4 regions of the Sinorhizobium sp. GQ132 genome follow, and region 2 is predicted to be linked to each of the others. Evidence: predicted binding sites of a transcription regulator. Region 2 holds the regulator's gene; each other region holds the start of a gene.
The links. Region 2 encodes LexA, which represses DNA repair genes until DNA is damaged. Its sites were predicted from a motif close to TGTTCNNNNTGTGTTCNG; they were not measured.
Positions count from the first base shown of each region.

Region 1: AC6CIG_RS06160 (ATP-dependent helicase) is a predicted target of LexA. The motif match lies at 2,699-2,716, and genes of this name have one in related genera.
Region 3: AC6CIG_RS05860 (ribonuclease T2) is a predicted target of LexA. The motif match lies at 3,326-3,343, and genes of this name have one in related genera.
Region 4: recA (recombinase RecA) is a predicted target of LexA. The motif match lies at 4,999-5,016, and genes of this name have one in related genera.

Region 1 is NZ_JCAXDX010000002.1:439,771-446,998, forward strand. Features, by position in the region: gene AC6CIG_RS06155 (GNAT family N-acetyltransferase) at 1-50, shown strand, start outside; gene AC6CIG_RS06160 (ATP-dependent helicase) at 104-2,656, opposite strand; gene AC6CIG_RS06165 (carboxymuconolactone decarboxylase family protein) at 2,781-3,191, opposite strand; gene AC6CIG_RS06170 (cyclase family protein) at 3,208-4,029, opposite strand; gene AC6CIG_RS06175 (efflux RND transporter periplasmic adaptor subunit) at 4,350-5,546, shown strand; gene AC6CIG_RS06180 (efflux RND transporter permease subunit) at 5,543-7,228, shown strand, end outside.
Region 2 is NZ_JCAXDX010000013.1:5,681-12,908, forward strand. Features, by position in the region: gene AC6CIG_RS24800 (D-alanyl-D-alanine carboxypeptidase family protein) at 1-687, opposite strand, end outside; gene AC6CIG_RS24805 (septal ring lytic transglycosylase RlpA family protein) at 744-1,787, opposite strand; gene AC6CIG_RS24810 (hypothetical protein) at 2,238-2,450, shown strand; tRNA gene AC6CIG_RS24815 (tRNA-Ser) at 2,645-2,734, shown strand; tRNA gene AC6CIG_RS24820 (tRNA-Ala) at 3,003-3,078, shown strand; gene AC6CIG_RS24825 (hypothetical protein) at 3,272-3,436, shown strand; gene lexA (transcriptional repressor LexA) at 3,646-4,362, shown strand; tRNA gene AC6CIG_RS24835 (tRNA-Cys) at 4,581-4,654, shown strand; gene AC6CIG_RS24840 (hypothetical protein) at 4,746-4,973, shown strand; partial or broken gene AC6CIG_RS24845 (IS66 family transposase) at 5,069-5,290, shown strand; gene AC6CIG_RS24850 (hypothetical protein) at 5,353-6,042, shown strand; gene AC6CIG_RS24855 (immunity protein CdiI family protein) at 6,201-6,524, opposite strand; gene AC6CIG_RS24860 (hypothetical protein) at 6,584-7,084, opposite strand; partial or broken gene AC6CIG_RS24865 (transposase domain-containing protein) at 7,165-7,228, opposite strand, start outside.
Region 3 is NZ_JCAXDX010000002.1:370,763-377,990, forward strand. Features, by position in the region: gene AC6CIG_RS05845 (thiamine pyrophosphate-binding protein) at 1-1,243, opposite strand, end outside; gene AC6CIG_RS05850 (DMT family transporter) at 1,279-2,232, opposite strand; gene AC6CIG_RS05855 (alpha/beta hydrolase) at 2,229-3,173, opposite strand; gene AC6CIG_RS05860 (ribonuclease T2) at 3,354-4,121, shown strand; gene ettA (energy-dependent translational throttle protein EttA) at 4,251-5,900, shown strand; gene AC6CIG_RS05870 (ArsR/SmtB family transcription factor) at 6,336-7,228, shown strand, end outside.
Region 4 is NZ_JCAXDX010000002.1:791,008-798,235, forward strand. Features, by position in the region: gene cckA (cell cycle histidine kinase CckA) at 54-2,663, shown strand; gene AC6CIG_RS07835 (pseudouridine-5'-phosphate glycosidase) at 2,783-3,712, opposite strand; gene AC6CIG_RS07840 (carbohydrate kinase family protein) at 3,848-4,807, opposite strand; gene recA (recombinase RecA) at 5,142-6,227, shown strand; gene alaS (alanine--tRNA ligase) at 6,466-7,228, shown strand, end outside.

The DNA.
Region 1 (7,228 bases), on a different contig from region 2:
ACAAGGTGGCCGAGAAGTCGGGCTTCGTCATGTATCGAAAGATGTTTTGAGGCCTGCGGTCGGGTAGAACGGAAAAGCGCTGCACACCTTTTCCCTGAAGTGCTTACACCGGCTCTACGAACCCATCCAGCACACGCTTCTGCCCGGCGCGGTCGAAATCGATCGTCAGCTTGTTGCCCTCGATCGCCGCGATGTTGCCGTTGCCGAACTTGATGTGGAAGACCCGGTCGCCGACATTGAAACGGGAGGGCTCGGCGCTCGTCGACTTGGCGACGAGCTCGCCTTCGATGGTGCGCGTGCGGGGCCCCGATTCGCCGTAACCGATTCGTTCGATGGCGTGGCCGGAGCGGGTGCCCCAGTTGTCGCGGGTGGCGTCCGACCGGTGCTGCTGGGCGCGCTTCCAGCCGGGCGTCTGATAATTGTTCTCGAAGGGATCGGCCTTGTCGAAGCGCGACTGGCCGTAACCGCCGCGACCGTAACCGCCATAAGAGACCTCCTGTTCGGCGACTTCCACATGGGCGAGCGGCAACTCGTCGAGGAAGCGTGAGGGAAGCGTCGATTGCCAGAGGCCGTGGATGCGGCGGTTCGAAACGAACCAGATATGACAGCGGCGCTTGGCGCGGGTGATTCCGACATAGGCGAGGCGGCGTTCCTCCTCCAGACCTGCGCGGCCGCCCTCGTCCAGGGCGCGCTGATGCGGGAACAGCCCTTCCTCCCATCCCGGCAGGAAGACGGTGTCGAATTCCAGCCCTTTGGCCGAATGCAGCGTCATGATGGAGACGGCGTCCATATTCTCGTTCTGCTCGGCGTCCATCACGAGGGCGACGTGCTCGAGAAAGCCGCGCATGGACTCGAAGGCTTCCATCGAACGGATGAGTTCCTTCAGGTTTTCCAGGCGCCCGGGCGCTTCGGCCGATTTGTCGGCCTGCCACATGGCGGTATAGCCGCTCTCGTCGAGGATCTGCTCTGCAAGTTCGGTGTGCGGCGTCGATTCGAGCAAAGCCTGCCAGCGGCGGAAATCGGCGACGACGTCGAAGAGGCCCTTGCGCGCCTTCGGCTTCAATTCGTCCGTCTCGACGATCTCGCTCGCCGCGGCCAGCATCGGGATGTCGCGGGCCCGGGCGTAGTCGTGCAGGGTGCGGACGGTCGTCTCGCCGAGGCCACGCTTCGGCGTGTTGACGATCCGCTCGAAGGCGAGATCGTCGGCGGGCTGACAGACGAGGCGGAAATAGGCCATGGCATCGCGTATTTCGAGCCGCTCATAGAAGCGAGGGCCGCCGATGACGCGATAGTTGAGGCCGAGCGTGACGAAGCGGTCTTCGAACTCGCGCATCTGGAAAGAGGCGCGCACGAGGATCGATATGTCGTTAAGGTTGTGCTTCTTGCGCTGGAGCTGCTCGATCTCTTCGCCGATCGCGCGAGCCTCCTCCTCGGAATCCCAGGCGGCATGAACATGCACTTTCTCGTCGTCGGGATTGGTGCGTTCGGTAAAGAGCGTCTTGCCGAGCCGGCCCTCGTTATGGGCAATCAGATGCGCCGCCGCGCCGAGGATATGCTCGGTCGAGCGGTAGTTGCGCTCCAGCTTGATGACCTTGGCGCCGGGGAAATCCTTCTCGAAGCGGAGAATGTTGTCCACCTCGGCGCCGCGCCAGCCATAGATCGACTGGTCGTCGTCGCCGACGCAGCAAATGTTGACGGTGGGCTTTCTCTCTTCGGCGCCAGGGGAATGCCCCTCCCCAACCGCTCCCCACGAGGGGGAGGGGCTAGACTGCGGCGCCGCAGGGCTTGGGGAGGGGTTGTTCTTCCCGGAACCCTGCGTCCGCTGGGCCAGCAGCCTCAGCCACATATATTGCGCCGTGTTGGTATCCTGGTACTCGTCGACGAGGATGTAGCGGAACTTGGCGTGATACTCCTTCAGCACGTCCGGATTGGCGCGGAACATGCGGATCGGATGCAGCAGCAGATCGCCGAAATCGCAGGCATTCAGGGTCAGCAGCCGGTTCTGGTAGGCGGCATAGAGTTCGCGGCCCTTGCCGTTGGCAAAGGCGCGGGCATCGCCTTCCGGGATTTGCGACGGGTCCAGGCCCTTGTTCTTCCAGGTGTCGATCATGCCGGCGAACTGCTTGGCCGGCCAGCGCTTGTCGTCGAGACCCTCCGCCTGGATGAGCTGCTTGATAAGTCGAACGACATCGTCGGTGTCGAGGATGGTGAAGTCGGACCGCAAACCCACCAGCTCGGCATGGCGGCGGAGGAGCTTGACCCCGATCGAGTGGAAGGTACCGAGCCAGGGCATGCCCTCGACGGCGTGGCCGACGAGCACGCCGATGCGCTCCTTCATTTCCCGCGCCGCCTTGTTGGTGAAGGTGACGGCGAGGATCTGCGAGGGATAGGCGCGGCCGGTCGATAGGATATGGGCGATCCGCGTCGTCAGAACGCGCGTCTTGCCGGTGCCGGCTCCGGCGAGCACGAGCACCGGACCTTCCAGCGCCTCGACTGCCTCCCGTTGCTCCGGGTTGAGCCCGGAGACATAGTCCGGTCGCTGGGTCTTGTCGCGGGCGGCCATGGCGCGCGCCGCGATGCCGCCGCCGGCGGCCGCGGGTTTCCGCGGCGCGGGTTCCTCGTCGAAAAAGGGAATATCGTCAAAACCTTTGGTCATGCGGCCCAATGTAGTGATTCGGGACCGAAAGGCCAGAAAGGATGTTCTTCTTTTATTCCGGAACCTTCGCCCGCTCGCGCATGCCTGTGGAAAGACTGATGTTTTCAGGTCGGCATGCCGCCGTTTATGTTTTGCCGGACGCGTCGAACACCGGATCGACCGGGACCTGCAGGGCCGTCGCCAGCTGGTTGGTCTTGGCGGCGAGCGAAATGACGCGCAGGAGATCCGCGTGCTCGGCGTCCGTCATTCCCTTGGTCCTTGCGGCGGCGGTGTGGGAATGAATGCAGTAGCCGCAGCCATTGCTCACGGAAACCGCGATATACAGCATTTCCTTCACCAGCGGGTCGAGCGCCGAAGGCGTCGCCATTACCGCCTTGACCTCCGCCCAGGTCCGCTCCAGCAGTTCGGGGTCGAAGGCGAGCCAGAGCCACATATTGTTGATGAAGTCCGATTTCCGAGTCGCCCGGATGTCGTCGAAGACGGCCTTGACGCGTGGGTCGGATTCGGGACCGGATGGCGGCGCCACAGTGCTCATGCTTACTCCATGCGTTTCAAACGAGGGCGAAGACGCGGGCCGGGCCGCCGGTGCCGCCACGGTGCTTTGGTGCGCCGAGGACCAGCGTCGCGCCCTTGGCCGGCACCTTGTCGAGATTGGCGGCCGCCTCGAGGCCCCAGCGGCCTTCCGGCAGCCAGGCGTAATGGGTGGCGAAATCGGGCGAAATGCCGTGATCGAGCGAGAGGGTATCGACGGCGATGCCGGCTGCCTTCGTGTCCTCGATCAGGAACTTGGCTGCTTCCACGTGAAAGCCGGGGAAATGCATCTTACCGGCCGTGTCTGCATTGCGGAACTTGTCGGTACCGAGATGATCCGACCAGCCCGACAGCATGGCGACGCAGGCGTTTTCGGGAATGTCTCCATTGGCCGCAATCCACGCCTTGATGTCGTCCGGCGTCAGCTGCGCATCCGGATCGGCGGCCGCCTTCTCGCGGATGTCGACGACGCAGAGCGGCACGAGCAGCTTGTCGAGGGGCAACTCGGCGACTGAAAGGCCGTCGGCGGAGAAGTGCAGCGGCGCGTCGACATGAGTGCCGGTGTGCTCGTTCACCCGAAGTTCGAACAGGTTGAACTTGTGTTCGGCATATTTGAACTTCTGCTCCCGGAAGAATTGCTGCTGACCGAAGAAAGTCGGAAACTCCTCATGAAGTTCATGGGTGAGATCGGTGACGCTGCCGTGGCCGGCGGCAAGCGCCGGAGGTGCGATCCCCATGCCGGCGGCGGCAATGCCTGCCGTACCGACCGCGGCCGCACGGAGCAAACTCCGCCGCGACATCATCCGCTGCTTGACCGATTCGATGACGCATGCATCGCACATTGCCGTCTCCCTTCGTGTCGAGAGCCGGCCCGAAACAGCCGCCGGCGACGAACAGAATAGCCGAGCCACGCAAGCTGTAAACATGCCGCCGACCCGCCGCCAGCGTGTGCGGTTCAGGACGGGCGCAGGGGCCATCATGCCGCCACCAAAATCGCTTTTGTTACAATTGCGTAATGATGCCATTCCGAGATTGCCCGGACGTCTGCAAACAACGATAATCAGCGCAAATCGGAACGTTCCGTCGGGTGCGCGCCTCGTTGGAGCGCCCTTTTCTTTTGGAGGGCTTTTTCTTTTGGAGAGCTTTTCTTTTGGAGACATGAATGCGCTTTTGGAATCAGCTCGCGATCAGCGCCGTCGTCCTCGCCGTCGGGGGCGCCGCGTGGGTGCGCTTTGCGCCCGGCGCGGGTGAGACCTTGGCGGCGATCGGGGTTTCGCAACCGTTGATCGATGCGTTGTCGGGGCCAAAGGACGGCGAAGGGGCAAGGGGCGGTTCGGGCAATGGCGAGCGCGGGCAGGGTCGACGCAGCGGCTTCGCGGAAGCCCCCCTGGTCGTCGTTAAGCCTGCCGAGCGCGCCGTCGTCAACGACAGGCTGAACGCGATCGGCAACGGCGAAGCGATCCGCTCGGTTACCGTGACGCCGACCGCAACGGGAAATCTCACGGAAATACTGGTAAAGTCGGGCGACAGGATCACGGAAGGCCAGGTTATCGCGCGCCTCGACAGCGACGACCAGATGATCGCTGCCGAGCAGGCGCGGCTGACCCGCGACAGTGCCCGGGAGAAGGTCGAGCGCTACCGCAATCTCAGCACCGCGCGCGCAGTGACGGCCGTCGAGGTGCGTGATTCCGAGATCGCGCTGCAGGCAGCCGAACTGGCACTGAAAACCGCCGAGCTCGACCTGAAGCGTCGCGACATCGTGGCGCCCTCCAAGGGGGTGGTCGGGATCATCACCGTCAATATAGGAGATTACGTCACGACCTCGACGCCGATCGCCGTCGTGGACGACCGGTCGCAGATCCTCGTCGACTTCTGGGTGCCCGAGCGCTTCGCAGGCAAGATCTCCGTCGATCAGCCGGTGACCGCGAGCGCGATCGCGCAGCCAGGGCGTGCACTCCAGGGCGTCGTTCACGCGATAGACAACCGCCTCGACCCGGAGAGCCGGACGCTCCGGGTCCGGGCGCGACTCGAGAATCCGGATGACATGCTGCGCGCCGGCATGTCCTTTTCGGTCACCGTGGCATTCGACGGCGACCGATATCCCACCGTCGACCCGCTGGCGATCCAGTGGAGTTCCGAAGGCTCCTTTATCTGGCGGGTCAAAGGCGACAAAAGCGAGCGCGTGCCGATCAAGATCATCCAGCGCAATCCCGACAGGGTGCTTGTCGATGCGGACCTCGCCGAGGGCGACCGCGTCGTGACCGAGGGCGTGCAGCGGCTTCGCGACGGCGGCGTGGTGCGGATCGCCGGCGAGCCTGCGGCCGAGGCCGAGCAGAAGGTCGCGGGAGACGCGAAATGAATATCGGCATGGGAGGCCATCAACCAGGCGGAGGGCAGGGCGGAAGGACGGGTTTCACCGCGCTTTTCATCCGCCGGCCGATCTTCGCCCTGGTCGTCAACACGCTGATCGTCGTGGCCGGTCTTGCCGCCTGGAACGGCGTCGAAATCCGCGAACTGCCGCAGGTCGACCAGCCGGTGGTCTCTGTCACGACCGAGTTCGACGGCGCCTCGCCGGAAACGATCGACCGTGAAGTGACCTCGGCCATCGAAGGCGCCGTCTCGCGCGTGCAGGGCATCAAGGGCATTTCGTCTTCCTCGTCATTCGGGCGCAGCCGGGTGACGCTCGAATTCTCCGACACGACCGATATCGGCCAGGCGGCCAACGACGTTCGCGATGCGCTCGGCCGGATCACCGGCCAATTGCCTGATGATGCCGACGAGCCGCGCATCGTGAAGGCGGATTCCGACAGCCAGCCGATCATGCGCCTTGCATTGACCTCCGACACGATGAGCATGGACGACATGACGCTGCTCGTCGAGAACGAGATCAGCGACCGGCTGGCGGCGGTCGAAGGCGTTGCCGACGTCACCGTCTACGGCGACCAGGAGAAGATTTTCCGTATCGACCTGAATCAGGCGAAGCTCGCCGGACGCGGAGTCACCGTGGCCAATCTTCGCGAGGCGCTTTCCGACGCCTCCTACGATGTGCCGGCGGGCTCGCTGACGAGCGCAAGTCAGGACATTTCCGTTCGGGCGACGGCCGACCTCCAGACGCCCGAGCAGTTCGAAAACCTGATGCTCGGCAACAATGTCCGGCTTCGCGACGTCGCGACCGTGACCCTCGGCCCGGATACGGGCACTTCGGCACTACGCTCCAACGGCCGCGAGGGTATTGGCCTCGGCATCATCCGCCAGGCCCAGTCGAACACGGTCGATATTTCCGAGGGCGTGCGCAGCGTCGTGGACGCAATCTCCTCGGATATCCTGCCGCCCGGAACCGAGCTCAAGATCACCAGCGACGACGCGGTGTTCATCAACGGCGCCATCCATGAGGTGGAGATCGCACTCTTCGTCGCCGTTTTCATCGTCACCCTCGTCATCTACCTGTTCCTGCTCGACTGGCGCGCGACGCTCATCCCGACCATAACCATGCCGATCGCGCTGATCGGAACGGTGGCCGCGATCTATCTTGCGGGCTTTTCGATCAACATCCTGACGCTTCTGGCGATCGTGCTTGCGACCGGGCTCGTCGTCGATGATGCGATCGTGGTGCTCGAAAATATCGTGCGGCGCCGGGCCGAAGGCCTCGGTCCGCGCGCCGCCGCCGTCCACGGTACGCTCGAGGTCTTCTTCGCCGTGCTCGCAACCACGGCCACGCTGGCGGCCGTGTTCGTTCCGCTCTCCTTCCTGCCGGGGCAGACGGGCGGGCTCTTCCGTGAATTCGGCTTCGTGCTCGCCTTTGCGATCCTTCTGTCGTCCTTCGTCTCGCTGACGCTCTGTCCGATGCTCGCCTCGCGCATGCTGACGAAAGAGCCGCATGAGCATGAGGGGGTGATGCAGCGCTTCGGCCGGCGCGCTTCCGCCTTCTACCGCGTGACGCTTCGCGCCTGCCTCAACGCGCCGCTCATCGTCTTCGCGGTAGCCGCCTTCTTTACCGCCGCCGGCGCTTTGGGCTTTCTGACGCTCAAGTCGGAGCTGACG
Region 2 (7,228 bases):
CGCAAAGCCGGTCGCCAATCCATCGACGCCGACATTCGCGGCGATCAGAGGGTTCTTGTTGCGCTGAAGGATCTTGTTCCACTCGAATTCCGGCTGCGAATAGAGCCGGTAGTAATTCGGGTGCGCCTCGTACAGGTGCCGCGTAAGGGCGACGAGTTCGCGCATCGTGATCTTGTTTTCCGGATGCGGCAGCCCCGTGGCATTCCTGAATGTGGCGACCGGCAGCCCCAGCTCGCGGGCCCGCTTGGTCATCAGTTCGGCAAAAGCAGCCTCGCTGCCAGCAATTCCCTCAGCCAGGACAATGCACGCATCGTTGGCGAGTTGCACCGTTGCGCCCTGGATGAGATCCGCAACGCGGATCCTGGATTTGATCGCGGCGAACATCGTTGCAGTGCCGGAGGGGGCCCCGCCTGTACGCCACGCATGTTCAGAAACCTCGAAACTCGTCTCGGACGTCAGGTCGCCCTTATCCAGGGCTTCGAAAACCACCTCCATCGCCATGAGTTTGGCGAGCGAGGCAGGCGGGACGGGTGCATCCTCGTCGCGTGAAAAGAGCACTGTGCCCGTCTCGGCATCGACGAGATATATCTGCTTCGCTTTGGTGTCGAAGGCGGGCGTCTGCGCGACCGCTTGCCCCGAAACGATGGCCGCGAGGAACCCTACGACCGCAAGCCACTTCATGCGCATGAGAAACTCCGGTTCTGCATGGGCATATCAGCGCGAAAAGCCCTCTTCAACCGGCGTCAGCGCGAGTCGGCGTTTCGGTACTGGCGCTTCGCATAGGCGAGAATGGAATCGGGGGTCAGCGGATTGCGATCGACCATGATCGCCTCGAAGGGCGACGGCTTGTCGCTGACGCGAACTTCGACATAGGCCGCAGCATAGGCTATGCTGCCATCCGGCAGCGGGATCAATTGCGGGCGCGACGTCGGCATGGGGCCGATCTGCGGCAGAACGACGAATTCGTCGAAGGCGCTTGGTGCCGCCGAGGCCTGCGCCGGCTTTGCGAGCGCGTTCACCGGCACGCCGGCATCGAGCGTCGATCTGTTCGGAACCGGAACGGCGCGGAGATTCGGAACCATGTCGCGCAGCGGCTCGTTGGAAGCCACCATAACGCCTGAGGCGATCTGCCCTTCCGGCATCACGCTCGGGCCACGGTCGCCTTTCCTGACGTACGAGGCCATGAGGTAGGGCATGTCATTGCCTTCGAGCGGCGCACGACCGACATATTGAACGCGAACATTGGCGCTGCCCTTGCGCTTGATGTCCAGCAGGTCGGCGGTCTTCGAAGAGACGTCGATGATCCGGCCGTATTCATAGGGGCCGCGATCATTGACACGGACGATGACGGACGTGCCGTTCTCCAGGTTGGTCACGCGCGCATAGCTCGGCAGCGGAAACGTCGGGTGAGCGGCCGAAAGGTGATGCTTGTCATAGACCTCGCCATTGGCCGTCAGCCGGCCATGGAAGGCAGACCCGTACCAGGAGGCCATCCCGCTCTTGTTGTAGCCGAAATCCTCCTTCGGCTGATACCACTTGCCTTTGACCTGATAGGGTTTGCCTACCTGGTAGCGGCCACCGCCCTTGGGAATGTTGTTTCCGGTAGCGACTCTGGGGCTGGCTTTGACGCCATAGACGGACTCGGCGAAGTATTCCTTGCTCCGCGACTTGGTCTTCTTGACGCTCGACGTCGTCGATCCGCAGGCCGCAAGCACCGCGCAAAGCAACGGAACCGCTGCGAGACGGAGCCCCCTCACAAGATATGCCGCACCGTTATTGGATGTCATCTGTCCCACAAGATCATTCGCAAAGCCGCACCCGAAATCCGCTCCTGCAGCGCTCACGCATCCGACCGAACGCGCAACGATCGTCGCAATCGTGCAGTAGTTCCCCCGCGAGAATTTCGCCGTCCCGAAACGGAACAGCCGAACAATCATGACAACAACAAGGCAAAATTGCGAACCGGAGGACGAACGGACGCTAAAAAACGCTCGCTATGGTTTACGAAACGTAAATGAGCCGCTGGACCATAGTCCGATAGAGCGCGCCAAAGGTCCGAAACCCGTTGCCGGGTTTCCCTGCCGACACATATCGCAATAAGTACCCACGCGGCTCGTCGGCCGCGGGGTGCGGCGGCCTCAGAGCTGGCCGAAGCTTCCCGTCGGTGCAACTCTGAGGCTCCGTCCCCGGTTGGCGTGCTGCCCGTGCTCCGGCCCAACGTCCGAGAGGATATCGCAATGGACGACAGATACGATTATGGGCCGCCGGAGCGACGGGCGGCAACCGGCCTCCCCTTAGGCATAATGCTCCTGTCGATGTTGGCGATTGCCGTTTATCTGCTTGCCGGAGCGGCGCTCCTGGACGGCAGAAGCCGGGACGTCGCGGCCTACGTCGCTCGGGCAGGCGACGAAAGTCCGCCTGCAGCGCCGGACAGCGGACGGCGCCCGTGACGATGGCCCACAACCGTGCCATGGGCGCATGCGGCGCGGCACGCCTCGAATGCAAGCAAATGCTCCGGAGCAAGTTGACGCTGTGATCAAAGCTGCTAAAAAGCCAGCCGTTGGTGAATGGGCAGCAAACCCGGTGGCGATCGCCGGTCCATCGAGAACTCGGAAACGAATTTCACGAAGCTCCGCAATCACCTGGAAGAGTGGCCGAGCGGTTTAAGGCACCGGTCTTGAAAACCGGCGTGCGTGAAAGCGTACCGTGGGTTCGAATCCCACCTCTTCCGCCATTTCAGAATTGATCCGGGCACGCCGGAATTCCCGACTTCTCGTCACTGATGGCCGTCTTCCCCACCCGCAAGGCTCATGGCTGCCCTGCCCTTCCGACGCTTTGCGTCACCTGCCGGAGCGGAAGAAGCTGCTTTGGGACTCCATCGCGAAGGGGCGATATTCGGGTGGATGAATTGCAGCGTGCCCTACCGGGCGGCAAGGGTGAAGCCGGCAGACGGAATGCACTGGCGCGCGGGGCCGAAAAATCTTATACAACGAGTGACCAGTGGGGTCGTAGCTCAGTTGGGAGAGCGCCGCAATCGCACTGCGGAGGTCGAGGGTTCGACTCCCTTCGACTCCACCATTCCCCTCTTGTCCAGCCCGGACACCTAGGTGACAGGTCTTACCTGAGGTAACTTCCACCGATGCCGGACGTCAGGCTGCCAGAGCTCGGTCGATGCCGCGGCTCGCCTGCGCTTGCCAAAAAAGCTGATTTGAGAGAAAGTTTTAGTCTGACCCGTTCGAGGTCTGGGCAACTCCCGCGAGTGGAGAAAAACATGCCTGTTAAATCTTTGGTGGCAGCCGTAATTTTTTCCCTCTTCGCCCTTTCGGGGTGCGCCAGCACAGGCTCGACCAACACGACCTATACCCAGTGGTACGGGCCCTATCCCGAGCCTGAATTCGACGTTCTTACGCCGGGCGGACTGCGGCTTGCCTATTAGCATGGCATAGGTGAGCGACTGGGCCGGCCGCTGTAAGTGAGCGTACGCCCCTGCCCCGACATTCCGAGCGATCGCCAACGACACGCCGGATCGGAAGCGGACAGGCATTCAGCAGCAAGCGGTATTCACGGAATTTTAGGCACTTGCGGAACACATATGGAACATATAGGTTCTGTTCTTGATTTGTTTCGCGATTCTGGAGTGACGCCATGCTGACCCGCAAGCAACAGGAATTGCTTCTGTTCATTCATGAACGAATGAAGGAATCCGGGGTTCCGCCGTCCTTCGACGAGATGAAAGATGCCCTCGACCTTGCCTCCAAATCGGGCATCCACCGTCTGATCACCGCACTCGAAGAGCGCGGGTTCATTCGCCGGCTACCGAATCGCGCTCGAGCCCTCGAAGTCATCAAGCTGCCGGAGGCCTATGCCGGTGTTTCGCAGGTCCGCCGCGGCTTTTCGCCGAGCGTGATCGAAGGCAGTCTGGGCAAGCCTGCGGCCCCGCCCCCTGCACCGAAACCGGCGCCCCTGGCCGAGATCGCGTCGGTCGCTGTCCCGGTCATGGGACGCATTGCCGCCGGCGTGCCGATTTCCGCAATCCAGAACAACATGCACGATATTTCCGTACCGGTCGAAATGATCGGCAGCGGCGAGCACTACGCTCTCGAGATCAAGGGTGATTCGATGATCGAGGCCGGCATCCTCGATGGCGATACGGTGATCATCCGGAACGGAAGCACTGCCACCCCCGGGGATATCGTCGTCGCCCTGATCGACGACGAGGAAGCAACTCTGAAGCGTTTCCGTCGCAAGGGCGCCTCTATTGCGCTCGAAGCCGCCAATCCGGCTTACGAGACACGGATATTCGGTCCGGATCGGGTCAAGATCCAAGGCAGGCTTGTCGGCCTCATCCGGCGGTACCACTAGGCTCCCGACGAGGTGTGCAGGCGTTTCTCACGGAAGTACGCAATTTCAACGCGTTAGAAGTGGGGGCATTGCGCCTTGGGGCGCTATGGCCACGCCTCCACAGAACCGAAGCCATATTATACAGAATAAAAAAGACCCTATTCCAAATGTACCCTCTTGCGGATTGCGGGCAATCATTCTAAATCCGCGCCACGATTTGAAAAATCGCAAATCGTAGAGGCCTCGTGGCGGAGTGGTGACGCAGAGGACTGCAAATCCTTGTACCCCGGTTCAATTCCGGGCGAGGCCTCCAAAATTTTCCACAATGATATCAAAGCGATAAGTGGCAGAGAGCTTCGTGTTGTGCGAATGCGGATGTCGCATCTCGTTGCAACTGGATTCCCTTGATTTTCAACGGCTTCCCGGCACACTCGGCAAATCCGTGCAACATCGTTCTACAAGACCGGCGGGTCATTTTTCTTTGCCTTGCGCTTGGTCGGATTTCGTTTGGAAACCGCCCGGCCGATGGCACGGCCGTGATCACGCCGGCGCAGCTCGGCTATCTGATCGAATGCATCGACTGGCGACTGGCGAATGCCGCAAAAAACCTGGCGTCGACGTCGGCGGGATGAGCAAACCGCTGGCACGGCGGGAGCGAATATGATTCCATGCCGTCATGATCGATGCGGCCGATCAGCTTGCCGACGACCTCACCAGTGCGCACGCGATGATCCTCGCAGAACGCGCGGCACGAGGTGAGGCGGAACCCGTTGCCGCTCGGGCCCAGGCGGTGAACTCGCACTCGGAGGCACTGATTGCCCGGCTCCGGCTCGAGATCGAGAAGCTGAAGCGCGACATCCATGGCAGCCGCTCGGAGCGCAAGGCCAGGCTTCTCGAACAGATGGAGTTGCAGCTCGAGGAGTTGGAGGCTAACGCCGGTCAAGACGAAGAGATCAAGCTGCCTGACCTGCGGCCCTGTGAGACGGTGATTGGAAGTTAAAGGGAAACACGGTGCGGACCCAAAAAGAGATTAAAGCTGACCTGCTTGCGGCGCTAAACTCCGTCGGCGATGAAAGACTGGCGCTCTTGGGCTTCGAACGACGAGAGGGTTCGTTTACCTACATGCGAATCCTGGAGGAAGCCGAGCAGGACATCGTTTTCGCAGCGGATTGCTTCCCCACGTATCAGCCGGACGAAGAAATGCACCTTCACCCGGCCATGCGGCTTGGCATGAGATCTGTAACCAAGGCGACGCTAGAACTGGTGGCGGGCAACAAATCTCTTTTGGCGGATGCGCCAGAAATCATCGTGAGCCAGCCAATTGAGTTCACTGCACCAAAGGAGCAACACGTTAGATGGTTTGCAAGCGGCAGCGATCAAATGAAGGCGCGTATTCGTGAGATTGTTGCCTTTATTGAACGATGGCCAGCCCCACTTCTTGATGAGATCCGAACTCCACATGACTTGATCAAGATTTACGAACGGGGCGATGAGCGAATGCTCAAGCAACGGCATTGGTACCTGTTTTTGGCCGCAGCGCAGATGGTCTCCCATGGGAACCGCGCCGACGCACTCTCCGTCTTGGAAAATAATCTTCGCGCCCCAGGCTTGAGGAAACGCTACGCCGTCGCCTTCGAGACCTTATCCAAAGGCCATCCACTCAGATCTGCTGTCGGCATTTCGGACCCTGAGGCAAGCTAGTCATTCGCAAATCATGCCGAAAATTCTTGAAGGTCTCTAGCTGCGGCCTTCACCGGATGCTTACCGTAAACATTGCGATCCGCGCCATGCATGTAATTCTCGACGAGTTCCGCATCTGACGAATTGCCGCAGAGGGAGTGCCGACATCCCAATTGAATTCAATAGACGGGGCAATGTTCGCTGATGACTTCATAGCCGGGCCCAAGTTCCCGTCTGATCTCCTCAACAAGCTGGTAAACTGCTTCGGCAAATCTGAGATCTTCTGCTTTTGACCATGGGCTAGATCCCGGAGGATTGTTCCAATCCAGTGCTGTATCATGCCACACTGCCATGCCGTGCAATCGCTCTCGGATTTCATTCGGCAAAGACAGCTTGTCCTCAATAGGCCCTACGTCAAAGCGTTGATGAGCAGCGTCATTGGCGCACCAAAGAACTCCACCACCCCATTCAAAGAACAATTTAATTTTCGGAACTTCGTTCACAGGGAGAACCTCGTAGCGTTTGCTGTATGCATCCGGCGAGGGCCACGCGTAACAGCGGGTTATTCGTCGCCAGCGAAAAAGTGTATCTCCATGAGCCGGGGCTCATAATCGCCCTGGAAAAAGTATAATTCGGACTTCGTCTCGAGAACGATTTTGCTGACTATCTCGCTGCCATCGGCTTGACTGAATTCCTCGTAGAAAATCCGCAACGAGGCTAACAGTGCTTTAGCAGATGATAACGAGATGCCCGGTTGGAAGCCGCCGAGGTCGACCTCAATCCCCTCGACTAGACGTATAGCAGACCTTTTCGGTTGCGGCTCACTATGATGTGCATTCCACAGTTCGAGCCACACCCTCTCAACTTCGACACAATTGCTACGTGTTCGCAAAGAAAACTCAAAATCGGCATATCCCAACTGGCACGTGAATTCGTCTTCGATACCGAAATCCCAGCGGTCTGGAACTCCTAAGAACTTCCCCAATTTTTCCAACTTGGATCCAGGAACGAGAGGGTAATCGCTCGTTCCGACGAGCATGGAAGTGATTGCTATGACCCTCATTGCATTGCCTTCTTCTCGAAAGTGCGGCGGTGGGGAAAATTCACGAATGAGATCAGGGGGCGCAGGTTAGGCACTGATCTTTAGAGACTTCGTTGGTGCCAATTCCACGGGAGCAGGTCCTCGAGCCTGATGATCCGGGCGTCG
Region 3 (7,228 bases), on a different contig from region 2:
GGCCGTAACCCATCGAACCGGAAGCGGGAGCAGCCTGCGTCCCGTAACGCCTGAAACGGTGGAAGCGATGGAGCCAGGTGGCGTAGTTGCCTGCACCGTTGGTGAAGATCGTCTCCGGCCCCGTATTCGCCTCCAGCCAGTTCACGATCGGGCCCATCTGCACGTCGCCCGGTCCCTTCTCCGGCGGCGTCGACCATTTGAGGTAGGCCGCATGCATTTCCCCGGTGCGGGCGGACCAATGGGGCTCGGCCGCAGGCGTCAGGCTAGAGAGCGCCGCGACGAAGTCGCGCGGGCTCGCGGCAATTGCGAGGTCCGGACGGTAGACCCGGCCGAGTTCGCCCGGATCCGGATGGACATGCACCAGGGTCTGCCTGGGGTAGGGGACGTCGATCAGCGTGTAGCCGGAGGAAGGCATCTCCGAGAACCGCCCGCCGACGAGGAGGACGAGGTCGGCATCCCGGATTTCGCCTGCCAGCGACGGGTTGATGCCGATGCCGACATCGCCCGCATAGTTCGGATGCAGGTGGTCGAAAAGCATCTGGCGGCGGAAGGAGCAGCCGACAGGCAGCTGCCAACGCTCGGCGAAGCTCTGGAATCCGGCTACGGCCTCGGCGGACCAGCGAGTACCGCCGAGAATGGCGATCGGCCTTTTCGCGGTGGAGAGAAGCTCTGCAAGCTGAGAGATCTGGCCTGGGCCGGGGTGGCTTTCCACCGGCCGGTAAGCGCGTGCGGCCGGTGCTTCGGCGCTCTGTGTCAGCATGTCTTCCGGCAAGGTCAGGACCACGGGGCCGGGACGGCCGGACGTCGCGACGGCGAAGGCACGCGTCACGAATTCCGGGATGCGCGCCGGATCGTCGATTTCGCCGACCCATTTTGCGACTTCGGTAAAGGCCCGGCGATACTCGATTTCCTGAAAAGCCTCCCGCTCGCGGGCGTCGCGCTGTACCTGGCCGATGAAGAGGATCATCGGAACCGAATCCTGCCGGGCCACGTGGAGTCCGGCCGAGGCATTGGTCGCGCCGGGGCCGCGGGTGACCATGCAGATGCCGGGCTCGCCCGTCAGCCGCCCCCAGGCATCCGCCATCATTGCGGCCCCGCCCTCCTGCCGGCAGACGACGACCTCGATGTCGGCGTCGTAAAGCGCATCGAGCACCGCCAGATAGCTTTCTCCCGGTACGCAAGAGATGCGCTTCACCCCGTTTGCGGCAAGCGCCTCCACCACCAGTTGTCCGCCCGTTTTCATGTGCACCTCCCAAATGCTGTCCTGTTTCGCCGCTGTCAGATCGCCGGCGACACCGGCGCGATACCCGCCGTCTTCTGCACCTGTCGCTCGCGCCAGATGATATAAAGTCCTGAGCCGATGATGATCGCGATACCCAGCCATTTCAGCGCGTCCGGCAGATCGCCGAAGACGAGCCAGCCGAAAATCGTCGCCGAGACGATCTCGAGATATTGCAGCGGCGCGAGCACCGAGGCCGGCGCCGCCCGATAGGCATAGACGCCGAGCACGCCGGAGATCGTCGCGGTGACGCCGACTCCCAACAGATAGTACCAGGCGCGCCCGTCCGGCCAGACCGGATCGAAGACGCTCGATCCGCTGCCCTCGCCGAACCAGAGCAGCGCGAGACAGAAGAGGCCTCCCCAGATGCCGGCATGGAACTGCATCGACCAGGGGTCCTCGTTCTGCGCGACCATGCGCGTCACGAGCAGGAAAACGGCGAGACCGAAGGCGGCGACGATCGGCAGAAGCGCGACCCAACCAACTTCCTGCATGATCGGCTGGATGACGAGCAGCGAACCGAGGAAGCCGACAGCGCAGGCGGTGTAACGGCGCCAGCCGATCGTCTCCTTGAGGAAAATGCTGCCGAGAATGGTGAGGATGATCGGTTCCACGAAGAAGATAGCGATGGCATCGGCCACCTCCATGACCTTCAGCGTGGTGATGAAGGAAAGCATGGTCACCACCAAAAGGCCGCCACGCAGCGCATGCAGCGCACTCTTGCGCCAGGTGAGATCGAACAGCGTGCCGCGCAGAAGGACGATCGGCAGGATGAAGACGATCTGCAGCAGGAAGCGTGCCGCCGTGATCTCGGCCGAGGGAACCGTCGCTATGGCGAGCTTCGAGAAGACGTCGATCAGCGGCGACAGCAACACCGAAAGGACCATCAGCGTCAGGCCGTAGGAGATCCGGTTGTGGTCGATTGCCGCCTTGGAAAGGGAGAGCTCGCTCATGGACGGTGCCGCTTTCCCCCGACTGCCTTCAGGCACCAGGCGGCGAACTCCGTCATCGCTTTTTCCCGGCCGATCTCGTTGAGGGTTTCGTGGCGCATGCCCTCGTGAATTACGATCGTGACATCCGTCATGCCCCGCGCTTTCATGCGGTTGCCCAGCCAGCGAACGGCCTCTCCGTTGAGGGTGGAAGGATCGGCGCTGCCGCCGACGAGGTAAACCGGCAGGCTTGACGGGAGCCGCGACAGCCGGTCGGAGCGGGCGCCGGCAAAGGCGAAGGCGAATACGTCGAGCCACAGCGATACGGTCGGGTCGAAACCACAGAGCGGATCTTCGAGATATTTGGCAACCTCGCTCTTATCGCGCGAGAGCCAATCGAAATCGGTCTGCCGGTCGGCGATGCTGGTGCTCCAGGCACCGAAGGTGAGTTTCGTCACGAGCGGACTTGGCACGTCCGAACCCTTCAGCATCTTCTCGATCGCCAGCAGCAACTGGCCGCCGCGCCCGGCAAGGCCGGGCCGGAAATTGGAGTTCCACACAGCAAGCGCGTCGTAGAGTTCCGGATCGGTTTCGGCGGCGTTCAGCGCGATCAGGCCGCCCATCGAATGGCCGAACAGCACGACCGGCAGGCCGGGTTGGCTGGCCACCGCCATATCGCGGAGCGCGCGGAGATCCGCGACGACCTTGGCCGCGCCGTCCCGCTGCGCGAACATGGCGGGACATGCATCGGGGGCACAGCTCGTGCCGTGGCCGCGGTGGTCATGGGCGTAGACGTGGAAACCTTGGCCGGCCATGGCTTCGGCAAAGCGGGCATAGCGGCCGGAATGCTCGGCAAGGCCGTGGCTGATGACGAGAATGCCTTGCGGTTCGCCCGCGGCGCCGAGATGGCGCCAGCCGAGCGTCGCGCCGGTCGGGCTTCGATGTGTCCTCACCTGCCCGAACATGCCATGCGCTCTCCCCACTTGCGGATGCCGTGCGGATATCAAATCGATTTGGGTGGGAAAGGCAACCGCAGCTTGTTGCTCGTTGCGCATGAGATCACAACGAATCCGCAGATGCGATTCAGGGTTGCAATTTTCCCGTATATGGGGTTATTTGTTCCTGTTTTGTTTCCTTTGGGGGCAATGAAGACAAGGGCGATGATGCATCTGATCAGGTTGGCGGCGCTGGCGCTGGGTTTGGCGAATGCGCCCCTCGCTGCGGCTCAGGAGAGTGAGGCGAGCGAGGGCGAAACCGGCGCGGGAAGGACGGAATATGTCCTCGCCGTGAGTTGGCAGCCGGGATTCTGCGAGACCCGGCCCGATCGCAAGGAATGCGTCGATCAGACCGCGGAGCGCTTCGACGCCACGAATTTCTCGCTTCATGGACTATGGCCGCTCAAGAAGAGCTATTGCGGCGTGGAGGCGGATCTGAAAGCGCGCGACCGCAAGGGCGATTGGCTGGAACTGCCGGAAGTCGCCATGGGGGATGAGACGGCCAAGCGCCTGCTCGTGGCCATGCCAGGCGTCAAGTCCGGTCTGGACCGGCACCAATGGCTGCGCAACGGTACCTGCCAGACGGCAAATGCCGAGGACTACTTCGCGCTGCAGCTCCGGCTTCTGGACGAGCTCAACCGGTCGGCGGTGCGTGCGCTCTTCGCCGGCGGGATCGGCAAGGAACTCGACGAAAAACAGATCAAGCAGGCCTTCGACCAGACTTTCGGGGCGGGGGCCGGAGACCGGGTGCGCATGCGTTGCCAGTCGGTGAACGGCCGCGACGTGATTACCGGGCTGACGATCGGGCTCTCGGGCGACCTCTCGGGCAAAGCCGAGCTGGCGGATTTGATCCAGGCGGCGGGGCCGACGGAATTCAAATGCGCGAAGGGGGTCGCAGACGCTGCCGGGCGGGGCTGATCCGGACCGCAATTCGCATTGAGGAGGCGGCGGGGGGAGCGCGGGGGCAGGGGCCTTTGGCGTTGCCCCGCCACCATAATTCGCCTACATAGCGGGCAAAATTCCCTTCCGATGCGGAGCATTTCCTCTATGGCACGTCAATTCATCTATCACATGGCCGGGCTGAACAAGGCCTACGGCAACAAGAAGGTCCTCGAGAACATCCATCTCTCCTTCTATCCGGAGGCGAAGATCGGCATTCTCGGCCCGAACGGGGCCGGTAAGTCGACCGTGCTCCGGATCATGGCCGGCCTTGATACCGAATACACCGGTGAGGCCTGGGTCGCCGAAGGTGCGAGGGTCGGCTATCTCGCACAGGAGCCGCAACTCGATCCTCAGAAGAACGTGCTCGAGAACGTGATGGAAGGGGTGGCTGCCAAGAAGGCGATCCTCGACCGCTACAACGAGCTGATGATGAACTATTCCGACGAAACCGCGGAAGAGGGCGCCAAGCTCCAGGACGTCATCGACAGCCAGAACCTCTGGGACCTCGACAGTCAGGTGGAAATGGCGATGGAAGCGTTGCGTTGCCCTCCGGGCGATGCGGAGGTCACCAATCTCTCCGGCGGTGAGAAGCGCCGCGTGGCGCTTTGCAAGCTTCTGCTGTCGCAGCCCGAACTGCTTCTGCTCGACGAACCGACCAACCACCTCGACGCGGAAACGATCGCCTGGCTCGAAAAACACCTGCGCGAATATCCGGGCGCCGTGCTGATGGTCACGCACGATCGCTACTTCCTCGACAACGTCACAGGCTGGATTCTCGAACTCGACCGCGGACGGGGCATTCCCTATGAGGGCAACTACTCCGCCTATCTGCAGGCGAAGGCCAAGCGCATGGCGCAGGAAGGACGCGAAGAGGCTGCCCGCCAGAAGGCCATCAGCCGCGAGCAGGAGTGGATCTCTTCAAGCCCCAAGGCCCGCCAGGCGAAGTCCAAGGCTCGTATTCGCGCCTATGACGAGCTGGTCGAGGCGGCTGCGGACCGGCGTCCGGGCGATGCGCAGATCGTCATTCCCGTGGGCGAACGGCTGGGACAGGTGGTCATCGAGGCGGAGAATATTTCCAAGGGTTATGGCGACCAGCTGCTGATCGAAGGCCTGAGCTTCAAGCTGCCGCCGGGCGGCATCGTCGGCGTCATCGGCCCGAACGGCGCCGGCAAGACGACGCTCTTCCGCATGATCACCGGCCAGGAGCAGCCCGACGACGGTTCCATCCGGATCGGGGACAGCGTGCAGCTCGCCTATGTCGACCAGAGCCGCGATGCGCTCGACGCCAACAAGACGGTCTGGGAAGAAATCTCGGGCGGCAACGACATCATCAAGCTCGGCAATCACGAGGTCAATTCGCGGGCCTATTGCTCGACCTTCAACTTCAAGGGCGGCGATCAGCAACAGAAGGTCGGCACGCTTTCGGGCGGCCAGCGCAACCGCGTTCACCTTGCCAAGATGCTGAAGTCCGGCGGCAACGTCGTCCTGCTCGACGAACCGACCAACGACCTCGACACCGAGACCCTGGCCGCACTGGAAGATGCGCTGGAAAACTTCGCGGGTTGCGCCGTTATCATCAGCCACGACCGCATGTTCCTCGACCGCCTTGCCACCCATATCCTCGCCTTCGAGGGCGACAGCCACGTCGAGTGGTTCGAAGGCAATTTCGAGGATTATGAAAAGGACAAGATCCGCCGCCTCGGCCCGGACTCGGTCAATCCGAAGCGCGTAACCTACAAGCGCCTGACGCGTTGACCGTCATAGGTTTGCGGCGGCGCATCGCTGACCGCGTTCTTTGAGCCTGCACATCCAGCGAAGGCGGCTTCTCCGGGTCGCCATCGCCGGGCTTCGCCGCGCATCCTCGGGGCTTGACCCGAGGATCCGTTCACAAGCGACCGATACTCAAACAGGCGGCGTTACGCGCAGTCCGTTGCATGCACCGCGTCATCCACGGAGTTCGGCTGCTATGCCCGGCGTGTGGGTCCTCCGGTCCAGAGGTCGACGGGCAGAGCCTGCTCCCGAAGCGTTCTGAAATCTCCACAGATCGTAGCGCGCCATTTGTCGGCCGGGCGACCGCAAGGTCCAGCCGTTCTATCCTCCAGGCGCCATTCCATTGCCTCTATGCGCAAATCTCTTGCGCGGCCGCCACAAATCACATAAACATATCTTTATGTGTTGATGGGGAAGGCTATGGCTGATCGGGAAACGCTTGGTTTGGATGCGCTGGTCGACGTGCTGAAGGCGGCGGGCGAGCCGACGCGCCTGCGCCTGCTGGCCCTTCTCTCGGCCGGCGACCTGACGGTCACCGATCTTACCGAAATTCTCGGGCAGTCGCAGCCGCGCATTTCCCGTCATCTGAAATTGCTGGCCGAGGTCGCGCTCATCGATCGCTATCAGGAAGGCGCCTGGGCCTATTTCCGCCTGCGGCAGGAGGGCCGTCGCGTCGCGCTGATCCGCGAGCTTCTCGCATCGGCTGCAGCCGACGATGCAATTCTGGCCAGGGATGCAATCCGCCTTGCCACGTTGAAGAGAACCCGCGCGGAGAAGGCGCAGGCCTATTTCAGCCGCAACGCCGCCGAATGGGACAAGCTCAGACGTCTGCACATCGCCGAAGGCGACGTCGAGGCGGCGCTCAAGGCGATGGTCGGCGACGAGCCGGTCGACAGCCTGCTCGACCTCGGCACAGGAACCGGACGTATCCTGCAGCTCTTCGAGGGCATTTACCGTCGCGGCATCGGCGTCGACGCCAGCCGCGACATGCTGGCGGTGGCGCGGTCCAACCTGGACAGGGCCGGCATCACCAAGGCGTCGATCCGCCACGGCGACATCTTCAACCTGCCGCTTGATGGTCAATCCTTCGATCTCGTCACGATCCATCAGGTGCTGCATTATCTCGAGGAACCCGAGGCGGCGATTGCCGAGGCCGCGCGCATGCTCGTCCCGGGCGGCCGGCTCGTGATCATCGATTTCGCGCCGCACGGGCTTGAACACCTGCGTGACGACCATGCCCATGCGCGCCTGGGCTTCTCGCACCAGACAATGAGCGAATGGCTGCAGAAGGCGGATCTTTCGCTCGAGAAGAC
Region 4 (7,228 bases), on a different contig from region 2:
ACTGCAAGCGCTCGGATCGCGTTCGATGCGACCCGGCAGCAGGTGAGGACCCGATGACGAAATTGCGGCAGGCAGGTGACTACCAGATGCCGGTCGTTGACCGGGGCGTTCGTCCGGGAACCATCCTCAGGATCATCCTGCTTGCGATCGTCCTCACCGCGTCGGCTGCCGCTTTCGTCGTCTTCAAGGACCAGCTCGAAAACGAGATCGTGCTCGGCATTCTCGGCGTGCTGGCCATGGTGGGCATATTCTTCCTCGTTTCTTCCGTCATCGGTTTTATCGAAGTGATGCCGCAATCGCGGCCGGACGAACTGGCGCGCGCCTTCCTCGACGCGCATGAAGACGGGACGATCGTGACCGACCGCAAGGGGCGCATCATCTATGCCAACGCAGCCTATGGTGCCCTGACGGGCACCAAGAGTGCGGCAGGCATCCAGTCGCTCGAAACGATCCTGTCGCGCAACCGCGAGGCCACCGAAGCGATCTATCGCCTGACCAACGGTCTGCATGAGGGCAAGCAGGGACACGAGGAGTTCCGGCTGCTGAAACCTCTGGCAAACGGCAAGGTGGCCGGTTCCGGCGCCCATTGGTATCGGCTGAAGGCGCGGGTATTGCCGCTCGAGGATGCCGACAGCAATCCGCTCTACTTGTGGCAGATCGCGGATATTACCGCGGAGCGCGACGAGCAGGAGCGCTTCTTCAAGGAACTGCAGAACGCGATCGACTATCTCGACCACGCACCTGCGGGCTTCTTATCCGCCGGGCGCAAGGGCGAGATCTTCTATATCAACGCGACGCTCGCCGATTGGCTCGGAATAGACCTGACCAAGTTCCAGCCCGGCTCCGTCAGCATTGCCGATCTCGTCGCGGGCGAGGGGCTGGCGCTGGTACAATCGGTACAGGCGGAGCCCGGTCTCAAGAAAACCAAGATCCTGGACCTCGATCTCAGAAAGACCAACGGCCAGAGCCTGCCGGTACGCCTGATTCATCGCGTTTCCTCGGCACGGGACGGTGCGCCCGGCGAAAGCCGGACGATCGTGATGTCCCGGGAAGGCGACGACGGCGATCAGTCGGCGTCGAATGCCGCGATGCGGTTCACCCGCTTCTTCAACAACACGCCCATGGCGATCGCCTCGGTGGATGGAGACGGCCGCATTCTCCGAACCAACGCTCCGTTCATGAAGCTCTTCGCCGGGCTCGTTTCGCAGGACGAGGTCGAGCGCGGGGCCCTGATCGACGCTGTGGTGCACCAATCCGAGAGAGGCCGTCTGCAGGAGTCGCTGGCTGCCGCGAAGGATCGCCAGAGCGATATTGCCCCGATCGACGCGCTTCATCCCAAGGATGAGGGGCGTCACTTCCGCTTCTATGTCAATGCCGTCATCGACCAGAGCGATCAGGCGCCCGAGGAGGCTGCGATCATCTATGCCTTGGAGATCACCGAGCAGAAGGCGCTCGAAAACCAGATGGCGCAGACGCAGAAGATGAATGCCGTGGGAACGCTCGCCGGCGGCATCGCCCATGACTTCAACAACGTCCTGACGGCCATCCTGCTTTCCGCCGACCATCTGCTGCTATCGGCGCGGCCGGCGGATGCGACCTTCGCGGACCTCATGGAGATCAAGCGTAACGCCAACCGGGCAGCCGTGCTTGTGCGGCAGTTGCTCGCCTTCTCGCGCAAGCAGACGATGCGTCCGACGGTGCTCAATCTCACCGACGTCATCGGCGATCTCAGGATGCTCGTCGACCGCATGACCGGCACCAACGTCAAGGTGGAGGTCGACTACGGCCGCGATCTCTGGCCGGTGAAGACCGACCTCGGCCAGTTCGAACAGGTGCTCCTGAACCTCGCCGTCAATGCCCGCGACGCCATGCCTGCAGGCGGGATCATCACGCTCAGGACGCGCAATCTCCCGGCGAGCGAAGTGTCGGCGCTTGGACGGCGCGAACTGCCCGAGGAAGACTTCGTCATGGTCGAGGTGTCCGACCAGGGCACCGGCATTCCGCCGGAAATCATGGACAAGATCTTCGAACCCTTCTTCACCACGAAGGATGTCGGCAAGGGCACCGGGCTCGGACTGTCGATGGTTTACGGCATCGTGAAGCAGTCCGGCGGCTATATCTATCCCGAGTCGGAGATCGGCAGCGGTACGACCTTCCGCATCCTGCTGCCGCGGCATGTCGACGTGCCCGAAATCCAGGATGAGGACGCGTCCGCAGCGCAATCCGCGGCGCCGGCGAGGAGCGAACCGGTTGCGGTGCCGATGCCTCGGGCCGAGCCTGCCGACCTGACCGGGGATTCGGCGGTCGTGCTGCTCGTCGAGGACGAGGAAGCGGTCCGGCGCGGCGGCAAGCGCATGCTGGAGACGCGCGGCTATACGGTTCACGAAGCGGGATCGGGTATCGAAGCGCTGGAGATCATGGACGAACTCGAAGGCGCCGTCGATATCGTCGTCTCCGACGTCGTGATGCCGGAGATGGACGGGCCGACGCTGCTGCGCGAGCTGCGCAAGACATATCCGGACCTGAAATTCATTTTCGTATCCGGCTATGCCGAAGATGCTTTTGCGCGAAATCTGCCGGCCGACGCGAAGTTCGGCTTCCTGCCGAAGCCCTTCTCTCTGAAGCAACTCGCGGTCGCCGTGCGCGAGATGCTCGACAGCTGACGAGGTTTCTCCTCCGAACCTGTGCTCTTCGCCGTTTGCCGGCATCTTCCGCATTTCGAGGGAGAAGGGCAAACGGCGGCGCGCCAGATCCCCTTCGCCTTTTTATTCCGTTTCTGCGGTTACTTCGCAGCGAGTGCGACAGCGATCCCGGCGGCAAGGCGCGCATTGTTCTCGACCAGCGCGATATTGGTTTCCAGGCTGCGCCCGTCCGTCAAACGGAAGAGGTTGTCGAGCAGATACGGTGTGACCGCCTTGCCGGAAATGCCCTCGCTCGCCGCATTGTCGAGTGCGCGGGTGATATAGATCTCCATCTCCTCGCGCGGGATTTCGCTTTGTTCCGGCACCGGATTGGCGACAAGCATTCCGCCGTCGATCCCGAGCAACTCGCGCGTCCGCTGGAAACTGGCGATTGCCGCCGGACTGTTCAGCATCAGCGGGCTCTTGAGGCCGGATTCACGCGACCAGAAGGCCGGGAAGTTCTCGCTGTCATAGGTCACGACAGGGACACCGCGGGTTTCGAGCACTTCGAGCGTCTTGGGAATGTCCAGAATGGCCTTGGCGCCGGCACAGACGACAATGACGCCGGTACGTGCGAGTTCGTCCAGGTCCGCCGATATGTCGAAGCTCTGCTCCGCTCCGCGGTGAACACCGCCGATACCGCCGGTCGCAAAAACCCGGATGCCCGCGCGGGCAGCGGCGATCATCGTTGCGGCAACGGTCGTGGCGCCGGTGCGGCGTTCGGCGATCGCAAAGGCGAGGTCGGCGCGCGAAAGTTTCATCGCGCCCTGCGTCTTCGACAGCGCCTCCAGTTTGGCATCGTCCAGACCGATATGGAGGACCCCGTGGATTACGGCGATGGTCGCGGGCACGGCACCCTGTTCGCGGATGATCGTCTCGACGCTGCGGGCCATGTCGAGGTTGCCGGGATAGGGCATGCCATGCGTGATGATCGTGGATTCCAGCGCGACGATCGGCGCACCTCGTTGCTTGGCGGCCGCGACTTCATCTGAATATTCCATCGGCAGGGACGGGGAGGAGGGTTTGGTCATGATCGTTTCCTTGATTGATGACATCCGACGGCAAATTGCATCGGGGGTGCCTGATCGATTCCGGTGCCTGGAGCAGAGGGTGCGCAAGAACCGCCCGCATTCCGCGCTACCCGGCTCCCATTCAGCTGCCAATTCTCATGCCAGCATTTCCGCTTCCGGCACAAGGCGCAGCACTTGCTCCAGCTTGTCAGGCAGCATCTCTTCGGAGGCAGCGTAGGGCGAATGCAGCGTTATGACGGCGGCCGCCATGCCCCAGCGCAGGCAGTCGGCAAGATCCGCACCGGCAAGCCGGGCGGAGAGAAAGCCCGAGGCGAGCGCATCGCCGGCGCCGGTGACGTCGGCGAGTGCCGAAAGAGCCGGCGGCGTAGCGAGGCAGGCACCCTTGCGGTCGAAGGCGACCGCGGCCCGGCCTCCGCGCGTCACGACACCGCCGGAAAGACCGGCGGAGCGCAGCAGCAACGGCCATTCCGCGGCGGTTGCGGCCTCGGTTCCGGTCAGCGCGCGCGCCTCCGCCTCGTTCATGAACAGGAAATCGAGCCCATCGAGGCACGCGCGGTAGCGGACCACCTTTGCCGGAGAAACGGCGATGCCGGCACGGAGAGGGCTGAACTTCGCGGCGGTGCCGGCAAGCGCCGTCAACGTCTCCTCCGGCAGATTGGCGTCCATCAGCACGAGTTCGCTCGCCGCTAAAATCTCGCGCGTGGTCCGCTGCTGCAGCCGGCGCGGCGTAAACAAAGCATAGAGGTCCATGTCCGCGAGCGCGATGACGAGGTTGCCGTCTTTTTCGAGGATTGCCGTATAGCTCGGCGTCTTGCGATCGAGAAAGGTGAAAGGGCGATCGATCACACCGGCAGCTTCCGCAGCGGCCGCCACCGTGTCGCCGGCGGGATCGCCGCCCCGCGGGCTGATCATGGTTACGCGATGGCCGAGGCGCGCGAGATTTCTCGCTGCATTGAAGCCGCCGCCCCCGGCTTCCTCGAACCAGGTGCCCGGATTGCTCGCGCCCGGTGTCGTCGCGCCGTTGATCCGGCCGCGCCGGTCGATATGAGCGCCGCCAAAAACGGCTATGTTCTGCGACTTCACCTGTGCTTGCATCTGGTCCTCGATGAAGGGCGGAGAAAAGGTGGCGAAGTCTCTCTTCCGCCGGCATTCCGATCTATCGTTTCGGACTACCTTTTAGGGCTTTGTCCGGCTTTGATCCATCGTGAATCACGAAGCGAATCGGGGCGGCGCGTGAAAGCCGGCATGCGTTGACGCGCAACTTGTGGATACTGTGGACGAAAGGCGTGAACAAGAATCGAACGTAGTGAAATATTCCTAGCATTTTCAATTACTTGACGTGCCGTTGCCAAGTTGGAACAAAACATGTACAAAAAGGCTTGCGGCGGCTTCATTGCCTCGATAGCTCCAATAACCTAAAGGTGGACCAATGGCACAAAATTCTTTGCGGCTCGTAGAGGACAAATCGGTGGACAAAAGCAAGGCACTTGAAGCGGCTCTTTCCCAGATCGAACGTTCGTTCGGTAAGGGATCGATCATGAAGCTCGGAGCGAAGGACAGCGTAGTTGAGATCGAAACCGTCTCCACCGGTTCGCTCGGCCTCGACATCGCGCTCGGCATCGGCGGCCTGCCGAAGGGCCGCATCATCGAGATCTATGGTCCGGAAAGCTCGGGCAAGACCACGCTGGCGCTGCAGACCATTGCCGAGGCACAGAAGAAGGGCGGCATCTGCGGCTTCGTCGATGCCGAACACGCACTCGATCCGGTCTATGCGCGAAAGCTCGGGGTCGATCTCGAAAATCTCCTGATTTCGCAGCCTGATACGGGCGAGCAGGCGCTGGAAATCACCGATACGCTGGTCCGTTCGGGTGCGATCGACATTCTCGTCATCGATTCGGTGGCCGCACTCGTGCCGCGCGCCGAAATCGAGGGCGAGATGGGCGACAGTCTGCCGGGCATGCAGGCGCGCCTCATGAGCCAGGCGCTGCGCAAGCTTACGGCATCGATCTCCAAGTCAAACTGCATGGTGATCTTCATCAACCAGATCCGCATGAAGATCGGCGTGATGTTCGGCTCGCCGGAAACGACGACGGGCGGCAATGCGCTCAAGTTCTACGCCTCGGTGCGCCTCGACATTCGCCGTATCGGCTCGGTCAAGGAGCGCGAGGAAGTCGTCGGCAACCAGACCCGCGTCAAGGTCGTCAAGAACAAGATGGCACCGCCCTTCAAGCAGGTCGAGTTCGACATCATGTATGGCGAAGGCGTTTCGAAGACGGGCGAATTGATCGATCTCGGCGTCAAGGCGGGCATCGTCGAGAAATCGGGCGCCTGGTTCTCCTATAACAGCCAGCGGCTCGGCCAGGGACGGGAAAACGCCAAGCTCTTCCTGCGGGAGAATCCCGAACTGTTGCGCGAAATCGAGACGGCTCTGCGGCAGAATGCCGGTCTCATCGCCGACCGGTTCCTGGAGAATGGCGGGCCGGAAAGCGACGGCGACGAAGCCGCCGATATGTAATCGGCAGCAGCCGTCTCATTGAAGCATGCGAAGCCGGCCGTCGTCACCTGCGGCCGGTTTTTTGCTGCCCGCTGGACAGCATGAAATGCGGACGATAAAAGCCTGTGGTTCCGACGGCTCGGCCGGCGGGAGGCGTGACGTGATTGAACGCGACGCGACTAAGCGCGGGGTTGAAAAGTGCGGCTTGCAGCCTGGAGAGATCGGGCTGCCGCCGGAGTGTACACAGATAGGACGCAAGATGAGCGGCGTGAATGAAATCCGGTCGATGTTCCTCGACTATTTCCGCAAGAACGGTCATGAGGTCGTGCCGTCCAGCCCACTCGTGCCGCGCAACGACCCGACATTGATGTTCACCAATGCGGGCATGGTGCAGTTCAAGAATGTGTTCACCGGCCTCGAGCAGCGACCCTATTCGACCGCGGCGACGGCGCAGAAATGCGTGCGCGCCGGCGGCAAGCATAACGACCTCGACAATGTCGGCTACACCGCCCGGCACCACACCTTTTTCGAGATGCTCGGCAATTTCTCCTTCGGCGACTATTTCAAGGAGCGCGCGATCGAGCTTGCCTGGAACCTGATCACCAAGGAATACGGGCTCGATGCCAAGCGTCTCCTCGTCACGGTGTATCATACCGACGACGAGGCCTTCGGCCTTTGGAAGAAGATCGCCGGCCTGAGCGACGATCGCATCATCCGCATCGCGACGAGCGACAACTTCTGGGCCATGGGAGATACCGGTCCATGCGGCCCGTGCTCGGAAATATTCTACGATCACGGCGATCATATCTGGGGCGGCCCTCCCGGCTCGGCTGAGGAAGACGGCGATCGCTTCATCGAGATCTGGAACCTCGTCTTCATGCAGTACGAGCAGATCACCAAGGAAGAGCGCGTCGACCTGCCGCGGCCCTCGATCGACACGGGCATGGGGCTTGAGCGCGTGGCCGCCGTGCTCCAGGGCCAGCACGACAATTATGACATCGACCTTTTCCGCGCGCTGATCG